Regions from separate parts of the Serratia sp. FDAARGOS_506 genome, predicted to be linked through region 1. Evidence: predicted binding sites of a transcription regulator. Region 1 holds the regulator's gene; the other holds the start of a gene.
What was found. Region 1 encodes CRP, which controls carbon source genes, mostly activating them, when cyclic AMP is high. Its sites were predicted from a motif close to ATGTGANNNNNNTCACAT; they were not measured.
Positions count from the first base shown of each region.

Region 2: a site for CRP is predicted at 3,955-3,972, ahead of EGY12_RS22375 (sugar transporter). Genes of this name have one in related genera too.

Region 1 covers NZ_CP033831.1:1,144,971-1,160,845, forward strand. Annotated here, with positions in the region: gene EGY12_RS05775 (hydrolase) at 1-389, shown strand, start outside; gene EGY12_RS05780 (YheU family protein) at 386-619, shown strand; gene EGY12_RS05785 (phosphoribulokinase) at 771-1,640, shown strand; gene EGY12_RS05790 (OsmC family protein) at 1,679-2,086, opposite strand; gene crp (cAMP-activated global transcriptional regulator CRP) at 2,469-3,101, shown strand; gene EGY12_RS05800 (YccS/YhfK family putative transporter) at 3,152-5,230, shown strand; gene EGY12_RS05805 (aspartate aminotransferase family protein) at 5,271-6,488, opposite strand; gene EGY12_RS05810 (aminodeoxychorismate synthase component II) at 6,620-7,195, opposite strand; gene EGY12_RS05815 (helicase HerA-like domain-containing protein) at 7,268-8,791, opposite strand; gene btsR (two-component system response regulator BtsR) at 8,943-9,668, opposite strand; gene EGY12_RS05825 (sensor histidine kinase) at 9,668-11,353, opposite strand; gene ppiA (peptidylprolyl isomerase A) at 11,510-12,079, opposite strand; gene EGY12_RS05840 (PTS lactose/cellobiose transporter subunit IIA) at 12,433-12,771, shown strand; gene EGY12_RS05845 (6-phospho-beta-glucosidase) at 12,768-14,075, shown strand; gene EGY12_RS05850 (LacI family DNA-binding transcriptional regulator) at 14,148-15,128, shown strand; gene tsgA (MFS transporter TsgA) at 15,320-15,875, shown strand, end outside.
Region 2 covers NZ_CP033831.1:4,605,495-4,621,369, reverse strand. Annotated here, with positions in the region: gene EGY12_RS22400 (ABC transporter ATP-binding protein) at 1-862, shown strand, start outside; gene EGY12_RS22395 (ABC transporter ATP-binding protein) at 859-1,575, shown strand; gene EGY12_RS22390 (helix-turn-helix domain-containing protein) at 1,605-2,027, opposite strand; gene EGY12_RS22385 (aromatic alcohol reductase) at 2,114-3,061, shown strand; gene EGY12_RS22380 (aspartyl/asparaginyl beta-hydroxylase domain-containing protein) at 3,079-3,765, opposite strand; gene EGY12_RS22375 (sugar transporter) at 4,034-5,224, shown strand; gene EGY12_RS22370 (MFS transporter) at 5,399-6,793, shown strand; gene EGY12_RS22365 (alpha/beta fold hydrolase) at 6,936-7,766, shown strand; gene EGY12_RS22360 (DoxX family protein) at 7,776-8,201, shown strand; gene EGY12_RS22355 (MFS transporter) at 8,194-9,804, shown strand; gene EGY12_RS22350 (nitronate monooxygenase family protein) at 9,901-10,953, shown strand; gene EGY12_RS22345 (alginate export family protein) at 10,994-12,283, opposite strand; gene EGY12_RS22340 (glyoxalase) at 12,325-13,224, opposite strand; gene katG (catalase/peroxidase HPI) at 13,753-15,875, opposite strand, start outside.

The DNA of each region.
Region 1 (15,875 bases):
CCACCCGCAAACTGTTACACTACCCGGACACTCTGCCGCTCAAGCTGTCACAGTTGAACGGGTTGCGCCGTATCCGCGAATTCGACGACGCCATCACCTCGCGCATTCACGGCTTCAGCGACGCTATCGACTATTATCGCCGCTGCAGCGCCCTGCCGCTGTTGCCGGCTATCCAGACGCCGCTGCTGATCATCCATGCGAAGGACGATCCCTTCATGACCCATGAGGTGATCCCCGACATCGCCGGCCTGCCGCGCAATATCGAATATCAGCTGACCGAGTTCGGCGGCCACGTCGGCTTCGTCGGCGGCACGCTGAAAAAACCGCACATGTGGCTGGAGCATCGCATTCCGGCCTGGCTTTCCCCTTATCTGGACATTCCGACGTGATCATTCCCTGGCAAGAACTGGCAACCGACACCCTGAACAGCCTGATCGAATCCTTTGTACTGCGCGAAGGCACCGACTATGGCGAACACGAACGCTCGCTGGAACAAAAGGTGGAGGACGTGCGCCGCCAGCTGAAAAACGGCGAAGTGGTGCTGGTGTGGTCAGAACTGCACGAGAGCGTCAACATCATGCCGCGCGGCCAGTTCCGCGCCGGGCAGGAAGAAATTTAGTGGCGTTCGGTTCTATGACTGACGAAAAAAATCAGGTAACAATGGGGCATTGCAAACCAGCGCGCGCCATTTTTACCCAGAGATAGAGAGCGTCAACAAGAGCCACAATAATCCCCGACGCCGGCGCATTCAACACGGAGTGACAACCATCATGTCTGCCAAACATCCCGTTATCGCGGTGACCGGTTCCAGCGGCGCCGGCACCACCACCACCAGCGTGGCGTTCCGTAAGATCTTCCAACAGCTCAACATCCGCGCCGCCGAGCTGGAGGGCGACAGTTTCCATCGCTACACCCGGCCGGAAATGGACGCGGCGATCCGCAAGGCACGCGATCTGGGCAGACACATCAGTTATTTCGGCCCCGAGGCCAACGACTTCGGCCTGCTGCAGCAGAGCTTTATCGACTATGGCAAGAACGGCACCGGGCGCTCGCGCAAGTATCTGCACACTTACGACGAAGCAGTGCCCTACAATCAGGTACCGGGTACCTTCACCCCGTGGGAGCCGCTGCCGGCGCCGACCGACGTGCTGTTCTACGAGGGGCTGCACGGCGGCGTTGTCACCGATCACCATGACGTGGCCAAACATGTCGATCTGCTGGTCGGCGTGGTGCCGATCGTCAACCTGGAGTGGATCCAGAAATTGATCCGCGATACCGGCGAGCGCGGCCACTCTCGCGAAGCGGTGATGGATTCGGTGGTGCGTTCGATGGAAGATTACATCAACTACATCACGCCGCAGTTCTCGCGCACCCACATCAACTTCCAGCGCGTGCCGACGGTGGACACCTCCAACCCGTTCGCCGCCAAGGCGATTCCCTCACTGGACGAAAGCTTCGTGGTGATCCACTTCCGCGGGCTGGATCAGATAGACTTCCCCTATTTGCTGGCGATGCTGCAGGGCTCGTTTATCTCGCACATCAATACGTTAGTGGTGCCGGGTGGCAAGATGGGGCTGGCGATGGAGCTGATCATGGCGCCGCTGGTGCAGCGGTTGCTGGAAGGCAAGAAGATCGAATAAATGCGTTGAGCGCGGCGCCAGGCCGCGCTCCGTCTCGATTACGCCGGTTGACGGATCTCGAAGCTGTGGGTCACTGTAGCGGCCTTGTTGAGCATCAGCGCCACCGAGCAATATTTCTCCGCTGACAGGTTCACCGCGCGCTCGACGATCTTGTCGGTCAGATCCTGGCCGGTAACGATGAAGTGCAGGTTGATATGGGTGAACAACCGTGGAGCTTCTTCACGGCGCTCGGAGGTCAGCTTCACCTCGCAGTCGCGCACGTCGTTGCGCCCTTTTTGCAGGATGGACACCACGTCGATCGCGCTGCAGCCGCCCACCGACATCAGCACCATCTCCATCGGGCTGGGCGCTTTATCGCCGGCGTTGCCGTCCATCAACACCTGATGGCCGGAGGCCGATTCACCCAAAAACGTTAACCCTTCCACCCATTTAACTCTTGCCTGCATTCTGGTCACTCCGGTTGATTTCTTAAAATCAGAGTACGCTTTCGCATAGAAACAGGCAACGTAACCTGATGCTAATCATGCTGAAGCGAGACAACACGAGACACCCGCCTTACTCTGTGCTACAAACAGAGCCGCAATAAATCTTTCCGGGACACTGAATTTCAGGGAAACGCCCAGAGAAAGGCTCCTTTACCGGTATGTTAACAGAATGTAGCTTGCAGCGCTTACGGCAAGTTAATATGCTAGAGCGACAGCGTATTTTTATGACACGCCTCAAAACTTGCCGGTAGCCCTCGCTCATGACTGCGGCTACAGGCGGGTTTTACAGGGAACTCTGACCCCTGTGACACAAGGCAGCGATAACAACAGAGGATAACAGCGAATGGTTCTCGGCAAACCGCAAACAGACCCTACTCTCGAATGGTTCCTGTCTCATTGCCATATCCACAAATATCCATCGAAGAGTACGCTGATTCACCAAGGTGAAAAGGCCGAAACGCTTTACTACATCGTGAAAGGCTCCGTTGCGGTGCTGATCAAGGATGAAGAAGGTAAAGAGATGATCCTGTCCTACCTTAACCAGGGGGATTTCATCGGCGAGCTCGGATTGTTCGAAGAAGGCCAGGAGCGCAGCGCCTGGGTTCGCGCGAAAACCGCCTGTGAAGTGGCCGAAATTTCCTACAAGAAATTCCGCCAGCTTATCCAGGTGAACCCGGACATCCTGATGCGTCTGTCCGCACAGATGGCAAGCCGCCTGCAGGTCACATCCGAAAAAGTGGGCAACCTCGCCTTCCTGGACGTTACCGGCCGCATCGCGCAAACCCTGCTGAATCTGGCGAAGCAACCCGACGCCATGACTCACCCGGACGGCATGCAGATCAAGATCACCCGTCAGGAGATCGGCCAGATCGTCGGCTGCTCGCGTGAAACCGTTGGCCGTATTCTGAAAATGCTGGAAGATCAAAACCTGATTTCCGCCCACGGCAAAACCATTGTCGTCTACGGCACCCGTTAATCCCTGAAGAAACGGCGCAATCTGCGCCGTTTTTTTGCCTGCTCTCTGCCATGTGGCGCCGCCTGATCTACCACCCGGAAATCAACTACGCACTGCGACAAACGCTGGTGTTGTGCCTGCCGGTGCTGTTCGGCCTGCTGATAGGCCAGCTGCAGCTCGGCCTGATGTTCTCCCTCGTGCCCGCCTGCTGCAATATCGCCGGTCTGGACACGCCGCATAAACGCTTCTTTAAACGGCTGATCGTCGGCGGTTCGCTGTTCGCCTTCAGCAGCGTTCTGCTGCAACAGGCTCTGCTGTGGCACGTGCCGCTGCCGGCGCTGATGCTGGGCCTGGCGCTGCTGCTCGGCGTCACCGGCGAAATCAGCCCGCTGCACGCCCGGCTGTTGCCGGCGGCGCTGGTAGCCGCCATATTCGCCCTCAGCACGGCCGGCACGGTGCCTATCTGGCAGGCGCCGCTGCTGTACGCGATCGGCACCGCCTGGTACGGCTTATTCACCTGGTTCTGGTTCAAGCTGTGGAAAGAGCAACCGATGCGCGAGACGCTAAGCCAGCTCTATCTGGAATTGGCGGACTACTTCGAAGCCAAATACTCACTGCTGACCCAGCACACCGATCCGCAAACCGCGCTGCCGCCGCTGCTGGTGCGCCAGCAAAAGGTGATGGATCTGATCAGCCTGTTGTACCAACAGCTTAATTTCCTGCCGCACGCCAACAACCTCGAGCAAAAGCGCCTGCAGCGCGCCTTTCAGGTGGCGATGGACCTGCAGGAGCACATCACCGTCAGCCTCCATCTGCCGGAAGAGGTACAAAAACTGGTGGAACAGAGCCAGGCCGAAGCGATCATTCGCCGCAATGCTCAGGTGATCGCCGGCCGGCTGCGCGTGGTGGCGCACGATATTCTCTATCATCAACATTCGAAGCGCTTCTCCATGGCCCACGAGCTGGCGGCGCTGGAAAAAATGGCGGCGCAGCATCCCGATAACCCGGTCGGCCAGTTTTGTTATTACCACTTCAGCCGCATCGCCCGCCTGCTGCGCACCCAGCATCCGCTGTACCGCCGCGACCTGATGCCCGGCCAGCACCGCCTGCCGTTTTGGCCGGCGCTGGTCAGCTACCTGTCGTTCAAATCCACCGCCCTGCGCAACGCCGCGCGGCTGGGCGTCACGCTGGCGGTCGGCAGCAGCCTGGGGGCGGTATTCAACCTGCCGAAACCTTACTGGATCCTGCTCACCATCATGCTGGTGAGCCAAAACGGGTATAACGCCACCCGGGTGCGTATTCAGCACCGTGCGCTGGGCACGATTGCCGGGCTATTGCTGGCGGCCGGGCTGCTGCAGCTGCAGTTGCCGGAAGGAGAAACGTTGAGCATCATGCTGGTGATCACGCTGTTGGCCTACCTGGTTTCGCGCAAGAACTACGGGCTGTCGGTGATTGGCTTTACGGTCACGGCGGTTTACACCCTGCAGCTGCTGGCGCTGAACGGCTCGCATTTTCTGGTACCGCGCCTGATCGATACGCTGATCGGCTGCGTGCTGGCGTTCGGCGGCACCATTTGGCTGTGGCCGCAGTGGCAAAGCGGGCTGCTGCGCAAGAATGCCCATCAGGCGCTGGAGAACGATCAAGCCGCGCTGCGGCTGATGCTGAAGCAACCGGAACCGGACGCGACCGCGTTGGCCTATACCCGCATGCAGGTCAACCAGGCGCACAACGCACTGTTCACCTCGCTCAATCAGGCGATGCAGGAACCGGGGTTCGCCTCAAACTATCTGGCGGACATGCGGCTGTGGGTCACGCATAGCCAGTTCATCGTCGAACACCTGAACGCCATGACCATTCTGGCGCGCGAGCACTACATGCTGACGCCGAAGCTGGCGGAAGAGTATCTGCAAACCTGTGAAATCGCGCTGCAAAGCTGCCAACAGCGGCTGGAATACGACGGCCCGAGCAGCGGCAACAGCGGCATCATGCAGCCGCCGGATCTGCATCCGGAAATGCCCGTCACCGAGATGGAGCGCCATCTGCGGCGCATTTTGTCGCACCTAAGCGTGATGCACACCATTTCCTCGCTGGCCTGGCGCCAGCGCCCGCACCACGGCATCTGGCTGAAGCGCAAACTGCGCGATCAATAAGGGCGCGGCTTGCCGTGCCCCGTTAGATGCCGCATGGGCTTCAGACGTTGATCACATCCTGCACCGCCAGCTCGAACAGCGCCATGCCGGCCTCGATATCCTGCAGCTCGACCACCAGCGACGGCGCGAAACGGATCACGTTCGGCCCGGCGTTGAGGATCATCAACCCGCGCGCAGCGGCGGCGGTGAGAAAGTCGCGCGCTCTGCCGTGATAATGCGGCGTCAGCTCGGCGCCAATCAGTAATCCCATGCCGCGAATCGCAGTGAAAATACCGTATTTATCGCCGATATGCTGCAAAGCCTGCACATACAGCGCATGACGCTGCTCGATGCCGCTCAGCACCTCCGGCGTATTGATCACGTCCAGCGCCGCCTCCGCCACCGCGCAGGCCAGCGGGTTGCCGCCGTAGGTGGTGCCGTGGGTGCCCACCTGCATCACCGACGCAATCTCTTCGGTGGTCAGCATGGCGCTGACCGGGAAACCGCCGCCCAGCGCCTTGGCGGTAGTGAGGATGTCCGGCGTCACGCCATAATGCATATAGGCGAACAGCTTGCCGCTGCGCCCCATGCCGCTCTGCACTTCGTCGAACACCAGCAGCGCCTGATGTTGGTCGCACAGCTCGCGCACGCCTTTGAGGAAACCGGCGTCGACCGGCGTAATGCCGCCCTCGCCCTGAATCGGCTCCATCACCACCGCGCAGGTGTGGTCGTCCATCACCGCCTTCACCGCCGCCAAATCGTTGAACGGCACATGCACGATGTCAGCCGGCTTCGGCCCGAACCCGTCGGAGTATTTGGCCTGCCCGCCCACCGACACGGTAAACAGCGTGCGGCCATGAAACGCGTTATAGAAAGCGATGATTTTGGTTTTGTACGGGCTGTGGCGGGTGATGGCGTAATGGCGCGCCAGTTTGAACGCCGCCTCGTTGGCCTCTGCGCCGGAGTTGGCGAAGAACACCCGGTCGGCGAAGGTGGCGTCGATCAGTTTGCTTGCCAGGCGCAGCGCCGGTTCATTGGTGAAGACGTTGCTGGTATGCCACAGAGTCTCGCCCTGGCGTTTGAGCGCCTCAACCAGCGCCGGATGGCAGTGCCCCAGCGCCGTCACCGCGATGCCGCCGGAAAAATCGATGTACTCTTTTCCCTGCTGATCCCAGACCCGGCTGCCTTGGCCACGCACCGGCACAAACTGGGCAGGTGCATAAACAGGCAGGATCACCTGGTCAAAGGTGCTGCGGTTCACTGCGGATTTTTCAGTCATTTTCGGCTCCACCCTGAAGGTTTTTCAGCGCTATCGTAATGTCATATTGAAAACATAATCACGAAATATGCATAAAAAACCAATCAAGCGCAAACGCAAAACGCCTGACGGGTGAAAAAAACGCACCGGGATTAACGCTTGAGGAAATTATCCAGCAGCTGATGGCCCTGTTCGCTGAGCACGCTTTCCGGATGGAACTGCACGCCTTCCAACGCCAAAGTGCGGTGGCGGATGCCCATGATCTCGTCGCGCACGCCGTCGCGTTCGCTCCAGGCAGTCACTTCAAAACAGTCCGGCAGCGTATCGGCTTTCAGTACCAGCGAGTGATAGCGGGTCACGGTCAGCGGATCGCTCAGGCCGCGAAACACGCCGACGCCCAGGTGACGAATCGCCGAGGTTTTGCCATGCATCACCGCGCGGGCGCGCACCACCTCGGCGCCGAACGCCTGCCCCAGCGCCTGATGCCCGAGACATACGCCGAGGATCGGCAGCTTGCCGGCGAAATGACGAATAGCGGCCAGCGAGATACCCGCTTCGTTCGGGGTACAGGGGCCAGGGGAAATTACCAGATGCTGCGGCGCCAGCCGCTCGATATCGGCCAGCTGCAGCTCATCGTTGCGCTTCACCAGCACCTCGGCGCCCAATTCGCAGAAGTACTGGTAAAGGTTATAAGTAAAAGAGTCGTAGTTATCGATCAGCAGCAGCATGTTAGGTCCGGCAGAGAAAAATGCCGCCACAGTGTACTGATTTAACCCGCCGCTGCCGACGATAATTTCCGCTTACTTTTTACGGCCGCCGGTGATCGAACCCAGCACGCCGCGCAGGATCTGGCGGCCGAGATCGCGCGCCATGCTCTTGGCGGCGGTCTGGACGATGCCGTCACGCTTGCCGCCGCGCGGGCCGGTGGAGCCGAACAGCAGCTCGTTCAAGCCGTCCATCAGGCCACCGCCCGCCTGCTGTTGCTGTTGCGCTTGTGGTTGCTGCCCCTGTTGCGGGCTGCCGACGGTGGCAAAGCCACCCGACGACAGTTTCTCGTAGGCGGATTCGCGGTCGATCATATCCTCATAGCGGCCATACAGCGGTGATTTGTTGATCGCGCTGTTCAGCCCTTCCGCACCGAGCATGCCCATTTTGGATTCCGGCGCGATCACCATCGCCCGCTCCACCACGTTCGGCCGGCCCTTTTCGTCGAGGAATGACACCAGCGCTTCGCCCACGCCCAGCTCAGTGATCGCCGTTTCGGCATCGAAGGCCGGATTGGCGCGCAGGGTTTGCGCCGCCGTCTTCACTGCCTTCTGATCGCGCGGAGTAAAGGCGCGCAGCGCATGCTGTACGCGGTTGCCCAGCTGGCCCAGCACGCTGTCCGGGATATCCAGCGGGTTCTGGGTGACGAAGTAAATGCCGACGCCTTTGGAGCGAATCAGACGCACCACCTGTTCGATCTTGGTCAGCAGCGCCGCCGGCGCATCGTTGAACAGCAGGTGGGCCTCATCGAAGAAGAACACCAGCTTCGGCTGTTCGGGGTCGCCCACTTCCGGCAGGTGCTCAAACAGCTCGGCCAGCAGCCACAGCAGGAACACCGCATACAGCTTCGGCTGATTGATCAGCTTGTCCGCCGCCAGCAGGTTGATCACACCGTGACCGTTGGCGTCGGTTTTCATCAGATCGTTGATGTCCAGCATCGGCTCGCCGAAGAACTGGTTGGCGCCCTGCTCTTCCAGCGTCAGCAACCCGCGCTGAATGGCGCCGATAGAGGCGGCAGAGATATTGCCGTACTGGGTCTGGAATTGTTTGGCGTTGTCGCCGACGAACTGCACCATAGCGCGCAGATCTTTCATGTCCAGCAACAACAGCGCGTTGTCATCGGCGATCTTGAACACCAGCTGCAGCACGCCGCTTTGCACCTCGTTCAGATCCAACAGGCGCCCCAACAGCAGCGGCCCGAGATCGGAAATCGTGGCGCGGATCGGGTGGCCCTTTTCGCCGTAAATATCCCAAGGGATAATGGTGCAGGCCTGCGGCTGCCAGTCGGTGACGCCGATAGCCGCCAGGCGCGCCTGCAGTTTCTCGGAAGGCACGCCCTCAGCGCCAATGCCGGACAGATCGCCCTTCACGTCCGACAGAAACACCGGCACGCCGATGCGCGAGAACTGTTCGGCCATTTTCTGCAGCGTCACCGTCTTGCCGGTGCCGGTTGCCCCGGTGATCAACCCGTGACGGTTGGCCAACGCCGGCAAAATCACCAGGTCCTGCTCCGGTTTTCCGTCTTTCATCGCTTTGGCGATAATCCGTGGTTCACTCATTTTCTGTTCCTTTGACGCTGACGCGGCGCGAAACGCGCCTGTTGATGCAATAAAGCTATAAGCGCCGCGTACCCCCGTCAAGGACAAACAAAATGGGCGCCGTCGGGGCGCCCATGATACCTGTCTTTTCAGAATCCCCCTAAGGTCTGCCTCACCCCCGCAGCCCCAGTTGCTCTTTCAGCGCCTTCAAATAGCGCCGGCTGACCGGAACCGGATCGCCGGCCGACATGATCATTTCCGCCGCGCCGCCCTCTTCGAAACGGATCTCGCGTACCTGCTCCAGGTTGACCAGATACTGCCGATGGCAGCGCACCAGCGGCGTACGGCTTTCCAGCGTGCGCAGCGTCAGCTCGGTGAAACACTCCATGCCGTCGCTGCGCACCACGAAGACCCCGCTCAGTTTGGAACGGATCGCCAACACCTCGTCGAACCGCAGCAGATAGATGCGGCTGTGGCCGGTGCAGGGAATGTATTTCAGGTAACCGGCGCTCTCATCCAGCGCCGCTACGTCCTGCGGCGCACTGCGCTGCCGCAGGCGTTGCAGCGTCTTGCTCAGCCGCTTCGGCTCCGCCGGCTTCAGCAGATAGTCGAAGGCATGTTCCTCGAACGCCTGCACTGCGTATTCGTCGTAGGCGGTCAGAAACACGATGTGCGGCATGCGGTTGGGATCCAGCATGCCAACCATTTCCAGCCCGCTGATGCGCGGCATCTGGATATCGAGAAACACTACGTCCGGTTGCAGCCGGTGGATCTGGCTGATGGCTTCGATGGCGTTGGCGCATTCGCCGATGATGGTGATCTCCGCCTCGGCCTCCAGCAGATGGCGCAGGTTGTCGCGCGCGGAAGGTTCATCGTCAACAATCAGTGCGTTTAACATCAGGCGGCCCTCTCCATGGGAACATTGAGCGTAATGCGGGTATAGGCGTCTGGCCGACAATCCACCTGCACGCCATAGCCTTCGCCGTAGCGCACGCGAATGCGTTTATCCACCAGATTCATACCCAACCCGCTGCAGTTCGGTTTCTGCTGGAACAGCCCGGCGTTGTCCGTCACCTGCAACAGCAGATGCTCGCCTTCGCAGCAGGCGCCGATTTCGATGCGGCCCACGCCCAACAGATGCGAGGTGCCATGCTTGATGGCGTTTTCGACGATCGGCTGCAGCGAGAACGCCGGCAGCCGCACCGCCAACAGCGCCTCGGGCAGCGATACCGCGATCTCAAGCCGATCGGCAAAGCGCGCTTTCTCGATCTGCAGGTAGGCGTTCACATGTTCAATCTCGTCCGCCAGGCTGACTTCGTCATCCGAGCGTTTGAGGTTTTTACGAAAGAAGGTCGAGAGGGACTGCACCAGTTCGCAGGCACGCTCGCCATCGCGGCGGATCACCGCCACCAAGGTATTCAGGGCATTGAACAGGAAATGCGGATTGACCTGCGCATGCAGCAGCTTGATCTCCGACTGCGCCAGCAGCTGCTTGTGGCGCTCGTATTGTCCGGCCATGATCTGCGCCGACAGCAGGCTGGCGATGCCTTCACCCAGCGTACGGTTGATGGTGCTGAACAGCTGGCTTTTCGGTTCATACAGCTTGATGGTGCCGATCACTCGCTGGTTTTCGCCGCGCAGCGGGATCACCAGCGTCGATCCCAGCTTGCAGGCCGGATTGATCGAGCAGCAGTAAGAAAGCTGATTGCCGTCGGCGTACACCACCTCGTTGTTGTCGATGGCGCGATGCGAATGCACCGAGGCGATCGGCGTGCCGGGCAGGTGGTGATCGTCGCCGATGCCGATAAAGGCCAGCAGCTTGTCGCGATCGGTGATCGCCACCGCGCCGATGCCCAGCTCCTGATAGATCACCCGGGCGACTTTCATGCTGTTTTCCTGATCGAACCCCTGCCGCAGGATGCCCTCGGTGCGCTCGGCAATCTTCAGCGCCTTGGAAGAGAAGGCGCTGGTGTATTTTTCGAACATCGCGCGCCGATCCAGCAAGATCTGCATGAACATCGCCGCGCCGACGGTATTGGCGATCATCATCGGCAGCGCGATGTGCTCCACCAGCTGCAACGCTTCGTCGTAGGGGCGCGCCACCGCCAGGATGATCGCCATCTGCAGCACTTCCGCCACCAGCGCCACACCGCCGACGAACAGCGGATTGAACAGCAGCTCGATGCGCCCCCGGCGCATGGCGATGCTGTGTACGATGCCGCCGACCAGGCCTTCCGACACCGTGGAGATCGCGCAGGCCACGTCGGTCATGCCGCCGAGCGTATACCGGTGCAGGCCGCCGGTCAGCCCGACCAGAAAGCCTACCGATGGCCCGCCCAGCAACCCGCCCAGAACCGCGCCTATCGCGCGGGTATTGGCGATCGAATCCTGAATGTGCAGCCCGAAATAGGTGCCCATGATGCAGAACACCGAGAAGATCACATAGCACAGCAGCTTGTGCGGCAGGCGGATGGTCACCTGCATCAGCGGGATGAACAGCGGGGTTTTGCTCAGCAGATAGGCGATAACGAGATAGACGCACATCTGCTGCAACAGCAACAGCACCTGGTTAAATTCATACATGGCAGCAACTCATCCAGAGACAACAAAGGGCGAACGCCGGATTTCCGGTCTGATTATTGTCTGCCGATTAGAGCATGGGGCGCGGGAGAAAACAGTGATGAAGGCAAGGCTTCGGAAGGAAGGAGCGGCCGACCCCGGCGGGATCGGCCAAAAAACTTACGGCAGCACCTTGGCCGACAGAATCACCACCGGTTTGGTCGGCACATTCTGGTAAGGGCCGACGTTGCCGGTTGGTACCTGGGCAATCTTGTCCACCACGTCCATGCCTTTCACCACTTTGCCGAACACCGCGTAGCCGAAGTCGCGCTGTCCGTGATCCAGGAAGGCGTTATCCGCCACGTTCAGGAAGAACTGGCTGGTGGCGCTGTCTTTATCGGCGGTGCGCGCCATTGAGATGGTGCCGCGCAGATTGCGCAAGCCGTTGTCGGCTTCGTTCTTGATCGGCGCCTTGGTGGATTTTTGCTGCATATCAGCGGTGAAACCGCCGCCCTGGATCATAAAACCCGGGATCACGCGGTGGAAGATGGTGTTGTTGTAGTACCCGCTGTTCACGTAATCGACGAAGTTCTGGGTGGAAACCGGTGCCTTCTGGCTGTCGAGCGCCAACTCGATATTCCCCGCCGAGGTCGTCAGCATGACGTGGGTCTCACCGGCGGCGAGCGCGGCTGGCGCTACTGCGGTCAGGGAACACAGCGCGACGAAGGTCACTAAAGTACGTTTGAACATTAACGGGTCCTTTCTCTGAGAGACAAACAACGGAAAAGCGCTTTGATTCTAAAGAGCTGTATCGGCAAGTGCCAGCCATTTACCTATATTTACCCAATTACGGGACATATCCTAGGCGGCCCTGAATTTTGCTGCGGAAAGTATGGGCGCAGAAGGCTTTTTTGCCAACCGCATCACGCATTTTTTGCCCCATGCCGCCCTGGGTCGGTTTTTGCGATCTACCTCCCAGTTTGCACACGCATTGTCGTTACTCTATACGAATGAGAGCGCTCTCATTTTAAAAAGAGCGGATACTGAAGCATCCCACGGCGGCGTCGCCGCGCAACCCCTGGAGAAATGACGTGAGTGAATTGATGACTGAAGTCAGCCCCGAGTTTGAAAGCACCATCATGGAACTGCTGGTGTTCTCCGGCAGCGCGCGCAGCAGTGCGTTGATGGCGTTGCGGCAAGCGCGCGCCGGCGACTTCGCCGCCGCGGCCAAACACATGGCCGAGTCCAAAGAGTGGGTGAAGAAAGCGCACCTGATCCAGACCGAGCTGATCGGCCTGGACGAAGGTTGCGGCAAGCTGGCGATCAACCTGATCACCGTGCATGCGCAAGATCATCTGATGAACGCCATGGTGATCCAGGATCTGGCCGACGACATGATCGAGCTCTACCGCCGTCAGTCGCAGACGGAGGGCCGCCCATGAGCACGCTCAAAATCGCCGTGATCGGCGGCGGCAGCAGCTATACCCCCGAGTTGGTCGATGGGCTGATCCAACGCATCGAGGAGCTGCCGGTCACCGAACTGGCGCTGGTGGACGTTGAACCGGGCCGGCAAAAAGTGGAAACCATCGCCGCCCTGACCCGCCGCATGCTGGCGCGCCACGGGCTGGAACAGGTGAAGGTCAGCGTGCACTTCGCGCTGGACGACGCCATTCGCGGCGCCGCTTTCGTGCTGACCCAATTCCGCGTCGGGCAACTGCCGGCGCGCGCCGCCGATGAACGGCTGGGCCTGAAATACCAGCTGCTCGGCCAGGAAACCACCGGCGTCGGCGGCTTCGCCAAGGCGCTGCGCACCATCCCGGTGATGCTGGATATCGCCCGCCGGGTAGAAAAGCTGGCGCCGGACGCCTGGATCATCAACTTCACCAACCCGGCCGGTATCGTCACCGAGGCGGTGTCTCGCTTTACCAAAGCGAAGATTATCGGCCTGTGCAACGTGCCGATCAGCATGCATCACATGATCGCCAACATGCTGCAGGCGCCTTACGCCGAGGCGCAGCTGCAGTTCGCCGGCCTGAACCACATGGTCTGGGTGCATCAGGTCACACACCTGGGGCGCGATGTCACCGCCAAGGTGATCGACATGCTGTGCGACGGCGCGGCGCTGACCATGAACAACATCAAGGAAGAGCCCTGGCAGCCGGACTTCCTGCGCGCACTCGGCGCGATCCCCTGCCCGTACCACCGCTATTTTTACCAGACCCGTGAGATGCTGGCGGAAGAGATGGCCGCCGCCGGCGAGCGCGGCACCCGCGCCGAGCAGGTGATGCAGGTAGAAAAAGAGCTGTTCGAGCTGTATGCCGATCCGCAGCTGGACACGAAACCGGAACAGCTCAGCTTCCGCGGCGGTTCTTTCTATTCCGAAGTTGCGCTGGAGCTGATTCGTGCTATCCATAATAATCTCGGTACGCAATTAGTGGTCAACACCGCAAACCGCGGCGCAATCCATGGCCTGCCGGACGATGCTGTGATAGAAATCAACTGTATCGTCGATGCCCAGGGCGCGCACCCGCTGACCTTCGGCCCGCTGCCCGAGCCGATGCAGGCCCTGACGCAACAGGTGAAAGCCTACGAACGTCTGACCATCGAAGCCGCAGTGCACGGCGATCGCCGCAGCGGGTTGCTGGCATTGATCGCCAACCCGTTAGTGGGCAACGCCAATCTGGCGCAGCCGCTGCTGGAAGAGGTGTTGACGATAAACGCGCCGTATTTGCCGCAGTTCAGGTAAGCGGCCAACGCAGCCAGACAGGGGTTCGGCGCGCCGAACCCATTTTTTTAGCCGTAATTCAGGAGTGGGACGATGGTGACACTGGAAGATGTCGCAGCGCTGGCGGGCGTTTCGCGCGCCACCGTATCGCGGGTGGTGAACGGCGACAGCAACGTCAAGGCACCGACCCGCGAGAAGGTTGAACGCGCCGTCGCTCAGCTCGGTTATACCCCCAACCCGGCGGCCCGCGCCCTCGCCTCCAGCCACAGCAATACCCTCGGGCTGGTCACCACGTCGTACCGCGGCGGCTTCTTCGGCGCGCTGATGGATTTCGTGCAGACCGAGGCCGAATCCCACGGCAAACAGCTGCTGGTGACCCAGGGCCGCAACAGCGCCGAAAACGAATGGCAGGCGGTGCAGCGGCTATTTAGCCTGCGATGCGACGGCGTGATCCTGCACGTGCGTTTTCTCAGCGACGATCGACTGCGCCAGCTGGCGGCGGAACAACGTGATTTCGTGTTGCTCGATCGTCTGGTTCCGGGGCTGGAAGCCCGCTGCGTCACCTTCGATCACCCGCTCGCCAGCCGCATGGCGACGCAGCAGCTGCTCGATGCCGGGCACCGGCGCATCGCCTGCATCAGCGGCCCGCGTGAACGCCCATCGAGCCGCCTGCGGCTGCAGGGGTTTGAAGAGGCGATGCAGGCGGCGAATATCGCACCGGTAGCCTGTCTGGAGGGCGTCTACGATCTGGAAAGCGGTTACCGCTGCGCCGATCAACTGATGCAGCAAGCCGCGCGGCCCAGCGCCATCTACTGCTGCAACGAAGAAATGGCGATCGGCGCCCTGCTGGCGATCAACGAGCACCGCCTGCGGGTGCCGCAGGATATCTCCTTGATCTGCTACGACAGCGGCGAACGCGCGCCTTTCGTGCGCCCGGCGTTGAGCAGCGTGCATTTTCCCATCAGCGAGATGGCCCAATACGCGGCGCGCAGGCTGATCGACCCCGCCACCCCGGAGCACCGGTTTGAGCCGACGATCGTCAACCGCGATTCTATTGTGACGGTACGCAAATAGATCACAATAATGCGTATCATCCCTTCATGGGTTGCATCAAAAAATCGACAGCCATCACAAAAAATCCCGTTGTCTGTGCTAGGATCCGCCCCCTGGTGGCCTGATCGGGACTTTTTTCTGCGTTTGCCAGGAAAAGCCAGCGGCCTTATGCCAGCTTTAAAACCTCTAACAGACATATTCAGGCCTATACAATGAATGACAGTAACCGCATACGGCTTACCTGGATCAGCTTCTTTTCGTACGCGCTGACCGGTGCTTTAGTGATCGTCACAGGGATGGTGATGGGAAACATTGCAGAGTACTTTAATCTGCCGGTTTCCAGCATGAGTAACACCTTTACTTTCCTCAACGCCGGTATTTTGATTTCGATCTTCCTCAATGCCTGGCTGATGGAAATCATCCCGCTGAAGCGTCAGCTGATCTTCGGCTTTGTCCTGATGGTGCTGGCGGTCGCAGGGCTGATGCTCGGCAAGAGCCTGACCATGTTCTCGCTGTGCATGTTCATTCTCGGCGTGGTTAGCGGTATCACCATGTCGATAGGCACCTTCCTGATCACACACATGTATGCCGGCCGCCAGCGCGGTTCGCGCCTGTTGTTCACCGACTCCTTCTTCAGCATGGCCGGGATGATCTTCCCGATCGTCGCTGCAATGCTGCTGGCCCGCCATATCGGCTGGTACTGGGTTTATGCCTGCATCGGCCTGCTGTACGTGGGGATCTTCGTGCTGACCCTGTGCTCCGAATTCC
Region 2 (15,875 bases), 1.4 Mb from region 1:
TTTGCGGGTGGAGCACCTGATGATGCGCTTTGGCGGCATCAAGGCGCTGAATGACGTCAATCTGGAGGTGGAACGCGGCTCCATCACCGCCCTGATTGGCCCCAACGGCGCCGGCAAGACCACGGTATTCAACTGCCTGACCGGCTTCTACCGCGCTACCGGCGGCGCGATCCTGCTCAATACTCATAAACGGCCGACCGATGTGATCCAGGTGCTGGGGCAGAAGTTTCGCGCCGGCGACTGGATACGCCCGAAGCGGCTCGGTTCGCGCCTCTATTACAAGATGTTTGGCGGTACCCACCTGGTCAACCGCGCCGGGCTGGCGCGCACCTTCCAGAATATCCGCCTGTTTCGCGAAATGTCGGTGGTGGAGAACCTGCTGGTGGCGCAACACATGCAGAGCAACCGCAACCTGATCGCCGGGGTGCTGAACACGCCGGGCTACCGTCGGGCGGAGAGCGCCGCGCTGGATCACGCTTTCTACTGGCTGGAGGTGGTGGATCTGGTGGACTGCGCCAACCGGCTGGCGGGGGAGATGTCCTACGGCCAGCAACGGCGGCTGGAGATCGCGCGCGCCATGTGCACTGCGCCGGAGATGATCTGCCTCGACGAGCCGGCCGCCGGGCTGAACCCGGTGGAAACGGCTACGCTGAGCCGCATCATCCGTTTCCTGCGGCAGCATCACGGCATCACGGTGCTGCTGATCGAGCATGACATGGGCATGGTGATGGAGATCTCCGATCGGGTGATCGTGCTCGATCACGGCGACGTGATCGCCCGCGGCACGCCGCAGGAAATTCAGCACAATGAGGCGGTGATCGCCGCCTACCTGGGCGCGGACGAAGAGGAGCTGGCGGGATGAGCGAAGCGATGCTGGAATTTCGCGAAGTGGACGTGTTTTACGGGCCGATCCAGGCGTTGCGCCAGGTGTCGCTGCAGGTCAACGCCGGGGAGACGGTGGCGCTGATCGGCGCCAACGGCGCGGGCAAATCCACGCTGTTGATGTCGATCTTCGGCCAGCCGCGCATCGCCGGCGGGCAGATCCTGTTTGGCGGCGAGGACATCAGCCGCCGCTCCACGCACTACGTGGCCGCCGGCGGCATCGCGCAGGCGCCGGAAGGGCGGCGCATCTTCCCGGACATGAGCGTAGAGGAAAACCTGCTGATGGGCACCATCACCGTCGGCAACCGCTATCTGGCGGAGGACTTGCCGCGCATGTTCGAGCTGTTTCCACGCCTCAAGGAGCGGCGCAATCAGCGGGCGATGACTCTGTCCGGCGGCGAGCAGCAGATGCTGGCGATCGCCCGCGCGCTGATGAGCCGGCCGAAGCTGCTGCTGTTGGACGAGCCGAGCCTGGGGCTGGCGCCGATCGTGGTGCGGCAGATCTTCGGCGTGCTGCGCGAGTTGACCCGCAGCGGCATGACGCTGTTTCTGGTGGAGCAGAACGCCAACCATGCGCTGAAGCTGTCGGATCGCGGCTATGTGATGGTCAACGGCCAGATCCGCCTCACCGGCAGCGGGCAGGAACTGTTGAACGATCCGGAGGTGAGAAAGGCCTATCTGGGCGGCGGCTGAGCGCCGCCTGCGGGCAGGGAGGCCCGTGTTCATCCCTCGGTGGCGTTGCGCTCTTGGTCATCGTAGTGCGAGCGCGCCGCCCTGAAGGCGTCGGCGGAGGAGATAATCCACGACCAGAGCGGCAGCATGTTGAGCAGCATCTCTTCCCCCGCCGCGGTGATGGTGTAAACCACACGGGGCAGTTTTTCCTGATAATCGCAGCGCGATATCAACCCGTCCCGCTCGAGATGGCGCAGCGTCCGCGTCAGCATTCTTTGCGTGACGCTCGCCAATCGGCGACTTATCTCGCCGTGGCGCAGCGGCCCCTGGGTGCCCAGGATATGCAATACCCCCAGCGACCAACGGTTGCCCGCATGCGCGAGGATCTCGCGCTTCAATCCTTCATCGTCGTTGCTCAATTCTTCACAGAACGCCTGCGAAAATTGCAGCAGCGCTTCCCGATCGCTCGCCATATTCCTCTCCGGTATCACGCGTGTACCTAATTGAACCCATTTTTGTCAGCTGTCAGGATGGCGCAGTGTCAGGAGAGGAGGCAAGAATGAAATCCACAAATCTATCCATCAATACCGTGCTCATACTCGGCGCCGGTGAATTGGGGCTGCCGGTATTGCGCGCGATGAGTCGGCAGGCCCGGTTACATCACTCTTTAAAAATCAGCGTGCTGCTCCGGCCGGAGGCCGCCCGCGCCGTCACGGGCCCGCATCGGGCGCGGCGGGATGAGCTGGCGCGGCTCGGTATCGCCGTAGTGGAAGGCGATCTGCAGCAAAACAGCGTGGATGAGCTGAGCGCGCTGCTGCGCGGCTTTGACGCGGTGATTAACTGCAGCGGCTTTGTCGGCGGGGCGGGCACGCAGATAAAGATCACCCAGGCCATTTTGCAGGCGGGCGTGGCGCGTTACTTCCCGTGGCAGTTCGGCGTGGACTACGATGTTGTCGGCACAGGCAGCGGGCAACAGGTGTGGGATGAACAGCTCGAAGTGCGCCATCTGCTGCGTGCGCAGAGTGCGACGGAGTGGGTGATCGTTTCCACGGGCATTTTCACCAGCTACCTGTTTGAGCCCGGTTTTGGCGTGGTGGAGGCGGAAAGCAAAACCGTGCGCGCCCTGGGCGACTGGCACTACGCGGTGACGCTGACCACCCCCGAGGACATTGGCCGGCTGACGGCCGCGATTTTTTTCCATCGGCCCGCGTTTCGCAACCAGGTGGTCTATATCGCCGGGGACACGTTGACCTACCGCGAGCTTGCCGATGTCATGCAGGCGCACTGGGGTGTTGAGGTCAACAGAGTCCTGTTGGACAAAGAGCGGTTGCGGGAGGATGTGCGGAACCATCCGCATGACGTCGGCGCCAAATACCGGCTGGCTTTCGCCCGGCCCGATGGCGTGGCCTGGGATAAGGCGAAAACCTTCAATGCGCGCCAGGGCATAACCACCACCACCGCCGAGCAGTGGTTGGCGCAGCAATGGGCGACCGCTCATGACGGTTAATCGCCTGAGCGCCGCACTCAGAATTGGCGTTGCATCCAGCGCACGTTCAGCCGCACCAGGGCGATGATGGCGCTGGAGAGCAGCCGCAGCCCGCCGGGCATGTCGCGGCGGCGGATGTCCAGCAACAGCACGGTGCGCACCTGCGGGCTGTCGTTCCATACCTCGTGTTCGAAGGTGTCGTCCCACAGCATGAATTCGCCCTCGCGCAGCCGGTATTCGCGGCCGTCCACTTTCAGCACCGCCGCCGGCACCCCGTCGGCGCGTTTGGGCATGTCCAGCACCAGATAGCCGCGCAGAATGCCACGGAACGGCCCGCGGTGGGGCGGCACCTGCTTGCCGGGCGCCAGGAAGGAGAGCGAGGCGGACAGCACGTCCGGCGACGAAGCGATCAGCGTCGCCAGCGTCGGACAGCGTGCCAGGTTGCGGGCGATCGGCTGGCCGTAGGCCTTCATGATGAACATGCGCCAGTCGCGCGCGTCGTTGGCGGAGATCGACTCCTGCTGGATCATGATCTCGTGAAAACGGGGAATATTGTGCAGATCGTGGGCGACGGTCAGCGCCTCTTCGCGGATCTGCCGCCATTGGGCGGTGAAACGTTCGGCGTCGGGGAACAGCGCGGCGCTGTCGAGCACCGGCTTGCCCTGAATGCGGCGATCGTAAACATTGCGCAATGCGAGCACGGACCAATCATAAATCGCGGACATAATGACCTCGCCTCAGAAAACGCCAAATGGACACTGCGCGCGGTTCTTCGGCGCGGCGCGTCGTCTGCGGCGGCCGTAGGGGAAGAGCGGCAGGAAAAATTGGTACGCTTCAATAGATTAGCACAGCATTTGTGCAACCGTGTGTCTGCGAATGTGTCGAAATGCGGCGAAAAAAACCACACAATTAAAGTGTGACGCATATCGCATTTAGCGAGCCGGTTGGTTAAAATATCGCTACTTGCCCGCACCTGTCCGGATTTTGTTTACCATGGAACACGCTCCCGTTTCGCGCTCAACCGCCTGGTTGCGCGTGGTTATCCTCGCCGTCTCGGCCTTTATCTTCAACACCACCGAATTTATTCCGGTCGGTCTGCTGAGCGATATCGCCGCCAGCTTCTCGATGCAAACCGAACAGGTCGGCCTGATTATTACCATTTATGCCTGGATCGTCGCCGCCGCCTCGTTGGCGTGCATGCTGCTGACCAGCAAAATCGAGCGCCGCAAGCTGCTGATCGGCGTGTTCATGCTGTTTATCGCCAGCCACGTGCTGACCGCCGTGGCCTGGAACTTCACCACATTAGTCATCTCGCGCGCCGGCGTGGCGCTGGCGCACTCGGTGTTCTGGTCAATCACCGCCTCGCTGGCGATCCGCGTGGCGCCACCGGGCAAGAAAGCCCAGGCGCTGAGCCTGCTGGCGGGCGGCACCGCGCTGGCGATGGTGCTCGGGCTGCCGCTCGGGCGGGTGGTGGGGCAGCTGCTCGGCTGGCGCATGACCTTTATCGGCATCGCGGTGTGCGCCACCCTGGCGCTGGTGCTGCTGTGGCGTCTGCTGCCGGTGCTGAAAAGCGAACACTCCGGTTCGCTGGCCAGCGTGCCGCTGTTGTTCAAACGCCCGGCGCTGGTGGCGCTGTACATGCTGACCGTCATCGTGGTGACGGCGCATTTCACCGCCTACAGCTACATCGAGCCGTTTATCCAGACCGTGGCCGGGCTGTCGGAGAACTTCACCACGCTGATGCTGCTGCTGTTCGGCGCCGCCGGCATCGTCGGCAGCCTGCTGTTCAGCCACTACAGCGAGCGTTTTCCTTCCGGTTTCTTTATCGGTGCCATCGCGCTGCTGGCCTTGAGCCTGCTGCTGTTGTTGCCGGCCGCCGGCAGCGAAAGCCACCTGACGGTGCTGTGCATCTTCTGGGGCATGGCGATCATGGCCATCGGTCTGTCGATGCAGGCCAAAGTGCTGAGTCTGGCGCCGGACGCCACCGACGTGGCGATGGCGATCTTCTCCGGCCTGTACAACTTCGGCATCGGCAGCGGCGCGCTTCTGGGCAACCAGGTGAGCCTGCATCTGGGCATGGGCAACATCGGCTTCGTTGCCGCGCCGCTGGCGCTGATCGCCCTCGGCTGGTGCCTGCTGAACTTCTACCGCAGCGAACGGCTGCAGCAGCACCCCAGCCGTTAAGCCACCGATTCGGGATGCCGCTGCGGCATCCCGCGCTGTATTTTCCTGCGATAAAACAGGCTGCTGCAGCGTTTTATGCTTAACTTTTTTTCATAGTCTGCTAATTAAAAATTTAACTCCGACGCCGCTTCGCTAGCATAGAAAGTCATCAAAAATGTTAATGCGAGGTTAACGGTGAGTGACTCTGTAGCGGCGTCGCCGATCCATGCGCGGGATTTGGCGGCCAGAATCGACGCCTTGCCCGCGTCGGCCGGCCTGTGGCGCTTTATCATTCTGCTGTCGCTGGGCGGCTTTTTCGAACTCTACGATCTGTTCCAGACCGGCTATATCAGCACCGGTCTTATCGCCGACGGCATTTTCCACACCGGCGCACAGGGCGTCTTCGGCGTGTCGGACCAGGCGGCCTTCGCTTCCGCCACCTTTCTCGGCCTGTTCGTCGGCGCCAGCCTGCTGAGCCCGTACGCCGATCGTTTCGGCCGCCGCGCCACCTTCATGTTCGCTCTGATCTGGTATGGTGCCTTCTCGCTGCTGCTGGCGTTTCAACAGCAGGCGGAGTGGGTGATCTTTCTGCGCTTTCTGGTGGGCGTCGGGCTCGGCATCGAGCTGGTGACCATCGATACCTACCTGACGGAGTGGGTGCCTGCGCATCTGCGCACCCGGGCTTTTGCCTTCGCGTTCTTCGTGCAGTTTCTGTCGGTGCCGGCGGTGGCGCTGATGTCCTGGTGGCTGGTGCCACAGACGATTTGGGGCCTGAGCGGCTGGCGCTATGTGGTGATCGCCGGCGCGCTGGCCTCGCTGGTGATCTGGTTGGTGCGCAAGGGGTTGCCGGAATCGCCGCGTTGGCTGGTGCAGCAGCGGCGCTATGCGCAGGCCCGGCTGGTGATGCGGGATATGGAACGGCGCTGCGGCGTGGCGCCTGCGGACTTTCCGTCGCGCCCGGTTGACGATGCCGAGGGTGCGCCGCTGCGCGGCCGCTTTCGCGACATCTGGGCGCCGCAGTACCGCGATCGCACGCTGATGCTGGTGGTGATGAATTTCTTTCAGGCCATCGGCTTCTTCGGTTTCGGCAACTGGCTGCCGGCGCTGTTGTCGGGCAAGGGCGCTTCGGTCACCCACAGCCTGCTGTACGCTTTCTTCATCACGTTGGCCTACCCGCTGGGCTCGCTGCTGTGCAGCTTCTATGCTGACAAGATGGAGAACAAGTGGCAGATCGTGTTGTCGTGCCTGGTAACGGTGATCTTCGGCTCGCTGTTCGCGCTGCAGAACAACCCGCTGTGGCTGATCCTGTGCGGCTTCTTCATCACCTGGTCCAACGCCTGGCTGACCTACAGCTACCACTCCTATCAATCCGAGATCTTCCCGACCCACATTCGCGCCCGCGCCGTCGGCTTCTGCTACTCTTTCAGCCGCCTGTCGACCGTATTCAGCAGCATCATCATCGGCATTATCTTGCAGTACGGCGGCTCGCTGGGGGTGATCGCGTTTATCGTCGCCAGCATGCTGATCGTGATGCTGGTGATCGGGCTGTTCGGCCCGAAAACGCGCGGTATCGATCTGGAAAACATCTGACGTTTTACGCCGGCGGCGACGCCGGCCTCTTCAGCAAAAAAACTCGCGATCATGCGAAAATTATTCCGTTATCACTGCCTTTGCGCGTGCCGTACTGTTACCCGGTACAAAATCCAATTCAATACCGAGCGGGGAACACGTCATGAGCACCCTCACCGCGCACGATGGCGCGCGCATTTTCTATAAGGATTGGGGCCGCGGCCAGCCGATCCTGTTCTCCCACGGTTGGCCGCTGTCCGCCGACGCCTGGGACAACCAGCTGCTGTTTTTCGGCCAGAGCGGGTTCCGCGTGATCGCCCACGATCGCCGCGGCCACGGCCGTTCCGATCAGACCTGGCACGGCAACGACATTAACCAATACGCCGACGATCTGGCTCTGCTGATCGAAACGCTGGATCTGCGTGATCTGATTCTGGTCGGCCACGCCATCGGCGGCGGCGAAGTGGCGCGCTACATCAGCCGCCACGGCAGCGATCGGGTGGCGAAGGTGGTGCTGGTGGGCGCCGTGCCGCCGCTGATGCTGCAAACGCCGACCAACCCGGAAGGCGCGCCGATGGCGGCCTTCGACGGTATTCGCAGCGGCGTGGCGGGCAACCGCTCGCAGTTCCTTAAAGATCTGGCGGTGCCGTTCTACGGCTTCCGCTGCGACGAGGTGGAGAGCAATGCGGGGCTGATCGACCACTTCTGGCTGATGGGCATGCAGGGCGGCGTGAAAGGGCAGTACGACAGCGTGAGCGCATTCTCCGAAGTGGACTACACCGCCGATCTGTTGGCGATCGACAAACCGACGCTGCTGGTACACGGCGACGCCGATCAGATCGTGCCGATCGGCGCCTCGGCGCTGAAAGCCGCTAAGCTTATGCAACAGGCGGAGCTGAATGTTTACGCTGGCGGTGCGCACGGCCTGGTGCAGATCGATCCCGATCGCTTCAACGCCGATCTGCTGGCCTTTATCCAGAATTCGCCGTTTTAAGGGGGCGCGATGAACCTGACTGCTATCGCCGCCCGCTGCGCGCAGCGGCTGCATGCGCCTGCGGTGCGTTGGCTATTGCTGCTCGCGATTTGCGCCGCCTACATCCAGGGGGGATTGGTCAAGGCGCTGAACGTCGAAGGGGCGGTTGCCGAGATGATCCACTTCGGTTTGCAGCCGGCGGCGCTGTTCGCCGTGCTGGTGACGCTGCTCGAACTGGCGGCGTCGGCGCTGATCTTGAGCGGCTTTTATCGCTGGCTCGGCGCGTTGGCGCTGGCCGGTTTTACCCTGATGGCGACGCTGATGGCCAATCCGTTCTGGCAGTTCGACGGGGCGGAGCGCGGCCAGATGATGAACGGATTTTTTGAACACCTCGGGCTGGCCGGCGCGCTGTTGCTGGTGGCATTTAACGATTTGAAGGAGCGAACGGATGGCTGAACAGACGGAAAACAAGGCGGCGGCGGGCGGCTTCGCACCGCTGAAAATCCCATTATTTGCGGTGCTGTGGGGTGCCACGGTGCTCGGCAACGTCGGCAGCTTTATGCGTGATGTCGCCAGTTCGTGGCTGATCACCGACCTGTCGAGCAACCCCTCGGCGGTGGCGCTGATGCAAACCGCCGCCACGTTGCCGGTATTCCTGCTGGCGATCCCGGCCGGGGTATTGTCGGACATCCTCGACCGGCGGCGCTTTCTGATCTTCGTGCAAATTCTGCTGGCCTGCGTCAGTGGCAGCCTGTTGGTGCTGTCGCAGACCGGTGCGTTGACGGTGGAATACCTGCTGGCGCTGACCTTCGTCGGCGGCATCGGTGCGGCGCTGATGGGGCCGACCTGGCAGGCTATCGTGCCGGAGCTGGTGCCGCGCACCGAGCTGAAAAACGCCGTGGCGCTGAACTCGCTGGGCATTAACATCGCCCGCTCCATCGGCCCGGCGGCCGGTGGCCTGCTGCTGGCCAGCTTCGGCGCCGGCGCGGCCTACGGCGCGGACGTGATGAGCTATGTGCTGGTGATCGCGGCACTGCTGTGGTGGAAGCGGCCGAAGGTGGAGGACAGCGGCCTGTCGGAACACTTCTTCGGCGCCTTCCGCGCCGGCCTGCGCTATGCCCGTTCCAGCCGCGAGCTGCACGTGGTGCTGCTGCGGGCGGCGGTGTTCTTCGCCTTTTCCAGCTCGGTCTGGGCGCTGCTGCCGCTGGTGGCGCGTCGCATGCTGGGCGGTAGCGCCGGTTTTTACGGCGTGCTGCTGGGGGCGGTAGGCGCCGGGGCGATCCTCGGGGCGATCGTGCTGCCGCGCCTGCGCCAGCGGCTCAACGCCGACGGGCTGGTGCTGCTGGCGGCGGTGCTCACCGCCGTGGTGATGGCGGCCCTGTCGCTGGCGCCGCCGCAGTGGCTGGCGGTGGTGCTGCTGTTGGTGCTGGGCGCCGGCTGGATTATCGCGCTGACCACGCTCAACGGTGCGGCGCAGGGCGTGCTGCCCAATTGGGTGCGCGGCCGCGGCCTGGCCATCTACCTGATGGTGTTCAACGGTGCGATGGCGGCGGGCAGCCTGCTGTGGGGGCTGGTGGCGCAGGAGTTGGGCGTGGCCGCTACGCTGCTGGTCGGCGGCGTCGGCCTGTTGGCGGCGGGGCTGCTGTTCCACCGCCTGCGGCTGCCAACCGGCGAGGCCGATCTGCAGCCGTCGAACCATTGGCCGGAGCCGCTGGTCAACACGCCGGTTGAGAACGATCGCGGCCCGGTGATGATTCAGGTGGAATACCGCATCCGCGAACAGGATCGGCCGCAGTTCTTGCGCACCTTGCTGATGCTGGAGCGGGCGCGCCGCCGCGATGGCGCTTACGCCTGGGGCATCACCGAGCACACCGGCGACCCGGAATGCATCATGGAGTGGTTCCTGGTGGAGTCCTGGGCGGAGCATCTGCGGCAGCACCAGCGGGTGTCGCACGCCGACGCCGATCTGCAGCAGGAGGCGCTGCGCTTCCATATTGGGCCGGAGAAACCGGTGGTGCATCACTTCCTGTCGCTGGACAGGCGGCAGGCGAAGCACTAACTGCACGGCTCACAGGCCAGAAGGTGCTATGCTTTTCGTCGGTTCGGCGGCGCGGCCGCCGTAAGACGAATGTAGTCAGCACAGGGAGACACATTGATGACGGTACCTTCTGCTTTTGCCCGCGAGCTTGGGCTGCGCTATCCGATCGTTCAGGGGCCGATGAACGGCGCGTCGCCGCCGGCATTGGCGGTGGCGGTGAGCAACGCTGGGGCGCTGGGTTCGTGCGCCGCAGCGCTGTTTTCACCGGCGGTGATCCTCGAACGGGTGCAGCAGATCCGCGCGCAGACTGCCGCGCCGTTCAACATCAACCTGTTTCTGCTTGACGAGCAGCACCCGGATCTCGCCGAACTGAAGCGCGCCCAGCACCTGCTGCGACCGTTCCGCGAAGCGCTGGGGCTGAGCGAGCCACCGATCCCCACCCAATTCGCCGAAAACAACCGTGACCAGATCGCGGCCTTGCTGGAGGCTGCGCCGCCGGTGGCCAGCTTCACCTTCGGCGTGCTGCCGCGCGCTACGGTCACGCAGTTCAAAAAGGCCGGCTCGCGGGTGATCGGCACTGCCACCACGGTGGCGGAAGCCCGCGCCTGGGAAGAGGCGGGCGCCGACTTCGTGTGCGTCTCGGGCTCGGAGGCGGGCGGGCACCGCCCGACCTTCCTCGGTGACATCGAGCAATCCTGCGTCGGCCTGATGGCCCTGTTGCCGCAGGTGGTGGCGGCGGTGAAGATCCCGGTGATCGCGGCGGGGGGCATCATGAACGGGCGCGGCATCGCGGCGGCGCGCTTGCTGGGCGCGCAGGCGGCGCAGCTGGGCACCGCCTTCCTGTGCAGCCCGGAGTCGGGCATCGCCGACGCCTGGCGGGCGGCGCTGAGCAACGCCGGCGATGACAGCACGCGCCTGACGCGCGCCTTCAGCGGCCGCCCGGCGCGCGGCATCGTCAATGATTTCATGCGGCAGATGCGCGCGGAAGAGGCGCAGATCCTGCCTTATCCCGTGCAGAACGCGCTTACCGGCGATATTCGCCAGGCGGCTGCCAAAGCCGGTCGCGGGGAATTTATGTCGCTGTGGGCCGGGCAGGGTGTGGGCCTGGCGCGGCCGATGCCGGCGGCGGAGCTGGTCGCCACCCTGGCGGCGGAGTTGGAAGCGCTGTAAGGCAGGCGGGGCGCCCTGTTCGGCGCCCTTTTTCTTGGCGTTAAAAACTGTAGGTACCCTGCGCCAGCACGAAGTTCATGTTCTTCAGCCCGGCATGCTGCTGCAGGCTGTGGCCGACATCGAAATAGACATAGGCCACCTTGAACTGGAGATCGCTGCGCGGCGTCCAGGTGGTTTCGACCTGATACTGGTTGCCGATAAAGCGCGAGCCTTGCTCGCTGCCTTTCACCGGGCGCATCGGCCCGAGGTAGAAGGCATCCTCGCGGCGTTGCCGCCACAATGCGTCCCAGCTGAAATCGATGGACAGGGTTTGCCACGGCGTAATCGTGACCGAAGGATGGATGGCGATCAGGTTAGCCGGCGCCACCAGCCCGTTCTCGGTCAGGTAGGGCAGCTTGGGGTACATGGCGTTAAAGGTATTGAGCTGCCCATCATGACCGTTTTTATCGCCGCTGGCGATGCCAATCTTGCCGCCGAAGCGCGGTTGCCAGCGCCAGTCGCTCACCGTATACCCGGCGTGTGCCGACGCTGACCAAGCGCGTATGTCGCGCTGTTCTGCGCTGCCGAACTGCCAGGCAGCTTCATTATCCCAGTCGAACCCCTGCGCCGCGCCGAAAATGCGCGCGCCGACGGTATAGCGCCGCTCTTGCCCGCTGAGCTGCGCGTAGTGGGTATCGTTATCCTCAAAGCCGAAGGTGTAGAGATCGAGCGAGGACGCCAATGCTGCCAGCGGCGTGGTGCCGTACAGCCCCCACACCTTTTGGCTGTTGTCGGTATCGTCGTCGAAACTGCCGGTTTTGAGGGTGACGGGATGGCCGATAAAGGCGTCGAGGCGGTTTTTATCCTTGACCCAGCTGGCACGGATGGCGTCGAAAGAACGGCGCACGTTGGGGCCGTCGCGGGTGCCCATCAGGTGCAGCGAACCCAGCGCAACCTCCTGGCGGCCGACCCGCAGGGTGCCGAGGCCGTAGGCGGTGGGCAGTTTTAAGTCTACATAGCCCTGGCCGAGATAGGCATGATCTTCGTCGGTCGGCTTGCGCCCGCGATCGCGCGGCGTGGCCAGTGACGCTCCCAACTGAACATAGGCGCCAAAGTTATCGCCATAGTCGAGGCGCGCACCAATCAGCAGGCGCTGCATGAAGGTGTCGTCGCGTCCGCCGCTCAGATCTCGTTGATCCGTCCATTCATAGCGCTCGCGCAGTGAACCGTCGAAAGACAAGGTGGCCGCATCACCCAACGGGATGTTTTTCCAGGGCGAAGCGGCGGGTTCCGCCGCCAGGGCGGGGAGCGTGGAGAACAGCAACAGTGCGGGAAGCATGCGTTTCATCATGGATATCCGAAGAAAAAAGCGCGCCGCAGCGCGCCTTGGGTTTATTTAACCGTCTGGTGAATTTCGGCGATGTAGCCGCCGGGGAAACGCACCAGCGCCGAGGCGCGGCGCTCCGCCGCCGTCGAACGCCACAGCACCTGCGCGCCGCTGGCCGTCGCTTTGGCCAGCGTGGCAGGCAGATCGTCGACGCCATAGCCGGTGCGCTCATGGCCGAACGGATAAGGCAGATGCCCGTCGGTGACGAAAATGCGCGTTTTGCCGAAGCGGGAGTCCAGTTCGATCTGACGGATCTTGCCGTTGTCGCTGCGGCCGATCGCCGTATCGCTGACCAGTTCGTCGCTCACGACCTTGCCGTGCGAGAACGCCTGGTAGCTTTTCAGGAAATCGTCGACGCGGTAGGCGGAGAGATACAGGCGGTTTTCCGGCACGCTCAGCAGCGGCTTGTAGTTGGGCGCCTTGGTGTGCCAATAGAGCTGCATGTTGACGCCGCCGGGCCACTGGATCACCGCGTCGCGGCCGATCGGATCGTCGAAAGGTGCAACTTGCACATCGGCGCCGGCAGCCCTGGCCTGGCGGATGGCGGCGTCCATATCCCTGACCAGAAAACCGTTGCGCTCGGTGCCGAACGGGTGCGGGATCGGCGTTTTGAAATCGAACACCGAGAAGCTGCCGGCCGGCGTCAGTATCAGCTGGGAGTAGGTTTCGCTCGGCGTGGGCGTGACGTTGACCAGCACGCGTTCGGTGCTGGTGCCGCCGAAGGTTTTCAGGATGCTGTCGATAAAAGCATCCATCTTGCCGCGTTCGACGTAGACATGGGTGGTGTCATATTGCGGCCCTACGGCGAGAGACGCCGTATCGGCCGCCCAGGACATTGCCGGGAGAAGCAGCGCAAGGGCCGATATCCTCAGCCGACGAGAAGAAATACCGATAATATGTTGCATGATGACCTCCTGGTAGCGGTGATTTTCCTGAGTGAAGCGTAATTTGCTATGAGCTTTCCCGTCGGCTGAAAAATAAAAACGAAAAACGCAATGTGCGTCGTGAAACATTAAATAAGGGCGAGCGTCTGGCGCCCAAGCGAATATCGCGCAGGTGCAGAATCTCTCTTTTTATTGGCATAAGAACGGTGGGCGCCTTTGGCGGCCGGGCCCGCTGTCGCTAAGGGGCAGCGATGAGAATAAGGCCCGCCTCGTCGCGTGTTGAGGTGAATCGAGGATAATCCATAACGGTCTATCTCCTTGATGGGATATATCGTATTAGCCAGCTGAGTTTACGGTCTTCATTGCCGTCTAAATATAAATACAGCATTAAAAGAATTGCCGCCCATCAAATTTTTATATGACTTGTTGAGTAAATACGAATAAGCGGAAAATGAAATATAACGGCGCGTGCGACGGCCGGCATTGAGCGGAGGCGGTGTTGATCTTGGGAAAGAAAACGGCCTGCCGAAGCAGGCCGTTGTGGGTGGCTTAGGCCAGATCGAAACGATCGAGGTTCATCACTTTGTTCCAGGCGGCGACGAAGTCGTGGGCGAACTTCTCTTGCCCGTCGGCGCTGCCGTAGACTTCGGCCAGCGCGCGCAGCTGCGCGTGTGAACCGAACACCAGATCGACGCGGGTGCCGGTCCACTTGACCGCGCCGCTGCGGCGATCGCGCCCTTCGAACAGGCCGTCTTCACCGACCGGGTGCCAAGTGGTGCCCATGTCGAGCAGGTTGACGAAGAAGTCGTTGGTCAGTGCCTGCGGCCGCTGGGTGAACACGCCGTGCTGCGTGCCGCCGACGTTGGCACCGAGCACCCGCAGCCCGCCGACCAGCACCGTCATTTCCGGTGCGGTCAGGGTCAGCAGCTGCGCCTTGTCGACCAGCAGCGTTTCGGCCGGCACGCGGTATTTGCCCTTCAGGAAGTTGCGGAATCCGTCGGCGAGCGGCTCCATCGCTTCGAAGGAGTCCACGTCGGTCTGCTCCTGCGAAGCGTCCATGCGGCCCGGCGCGAACGGCACCGTCAGGGTCAAACCGGCGTTTTTCGCCGCCTGCTCCACGCCTGCGGCGCCGGCCAATACGATCAGATCCGCCAGCGAGACGCGCTTGCCACCGGTCCGCGCATCGTTGAAAGTGCGTTGGATGCTCTCCAGTTTGGCCAGCGTCGCGGCGAGTTGCGCAGGCTGGTTGACCGCCCAGTCTTTTTGCGGTGCCAGGCGAATACGTGCGCCGTTGGCGCCGCCGCGTTTGTCGGAACCGCGGAAGCTCGACGCGGAAGCCCAGGCGGTGGAGACCAGCGTTGACACCGGCAGGCCGGAAGCCAGCACGGCGCTTTTCAGTGCGGCGATGTCCTGCGCGTCGATCAGAGGATGATCGACCGCCGGGATCGGATCCTGCCAAATCAACTCTTCCTGCGGCACTTCCGGGCCGAGGTAGCGCGCGCGCGGCCCCATATCGCGGTGTGTCAGCTTGAACCAGGCGCGAGCGAAGGCGTCGGCCAACTCTTCCGGGTGTTCATAGAAGCGGCGCGAAATCTTTTCGTAGGCCGGATCGAAGCGCAGCGACAGGTCGGTGGTCAGCATGGTCGGGCGGCGCTTCTTGTTCGGATCGAAGGCGTCGGGAATGGTTTCACCGATGTCTTTCGCCACCCACTGATGCGCGCCGGCCGGGCTTTGGCTCAGCTCCCATTCGTATTCGAACAGGTGGCGGAAGAAGTCGTGGTTCCACTGGGTTGGGGTGGTGGTCCAGGTGACTTCCAGGCCGCTGGTGATGGCGTCTTTGCCGACGCCGGTGCCGAAGGTGCTGTGCCAGCCGAGGCCCTGCTGTTCCAGCCCGGCCGCTTCGGGATCGGCGCCGACGTTAGACGCCGGGCCGGCGCCGTGGGTCTTGCCGAAAGTGTGGCCGCCGGCGATCAACGCCACGGTTTCTTCGTCGTTCATCGCCATGCGGGCGAAGGTTTCACGGATGTCGCGCGCGGCGGCCACCGGATCGGGGTTGCCGTCCGGGCCTTCCGGGTTGACGTAGATCAGGCCCATCTGTACCGCCGCCAATGGGTTTTCCAGATCGCGGTCGCCCGAGTAACGGCTGTTCGGCCCGCCGCTCAGCTCCAGCCAGATCTTCTCCGAGCCCCAGTAGACATCGTCCGGCTCCCAGGTGTCGGCGCGGCCGCCGGCGTAGCCGAAGGTTTTGAAGCCCATCGATTCCAGCGCCACGTTGCCGGTCAGGATAATCAGGTCGGCCCAGGAGAGGTTGCGGCCGTATTTCTGCTTAATTGGCCACAGCAGGCGGCGCGCCTTGTCGAGACTGACGTTGTCCGGCCAGCTGTTGAGCGGGGCGAAACGCTGCTGGCCTTCGCCCGCGCCGCCGCGGCCATCACCGATGCGGTAGGTGCCGGCGCTGTGCCAGGCCATGCGGATGAACAGGCCGCCGTAGTGGCCGAAGTCCGCCGGCCACCATTCCTGTGAGTCGGTCATCAGGGCGTGCAGATCCTGTTTGACCGCCGCCAGATCGAGGCTGTTGAAGGCATCGGCGTAGTTGAAGTCTTTATCCATCGGATCGGATAGGGGGGAGTGCTGATGCAGCGGTTTCAGGCTGAGCTGATTTGGCCACCAAT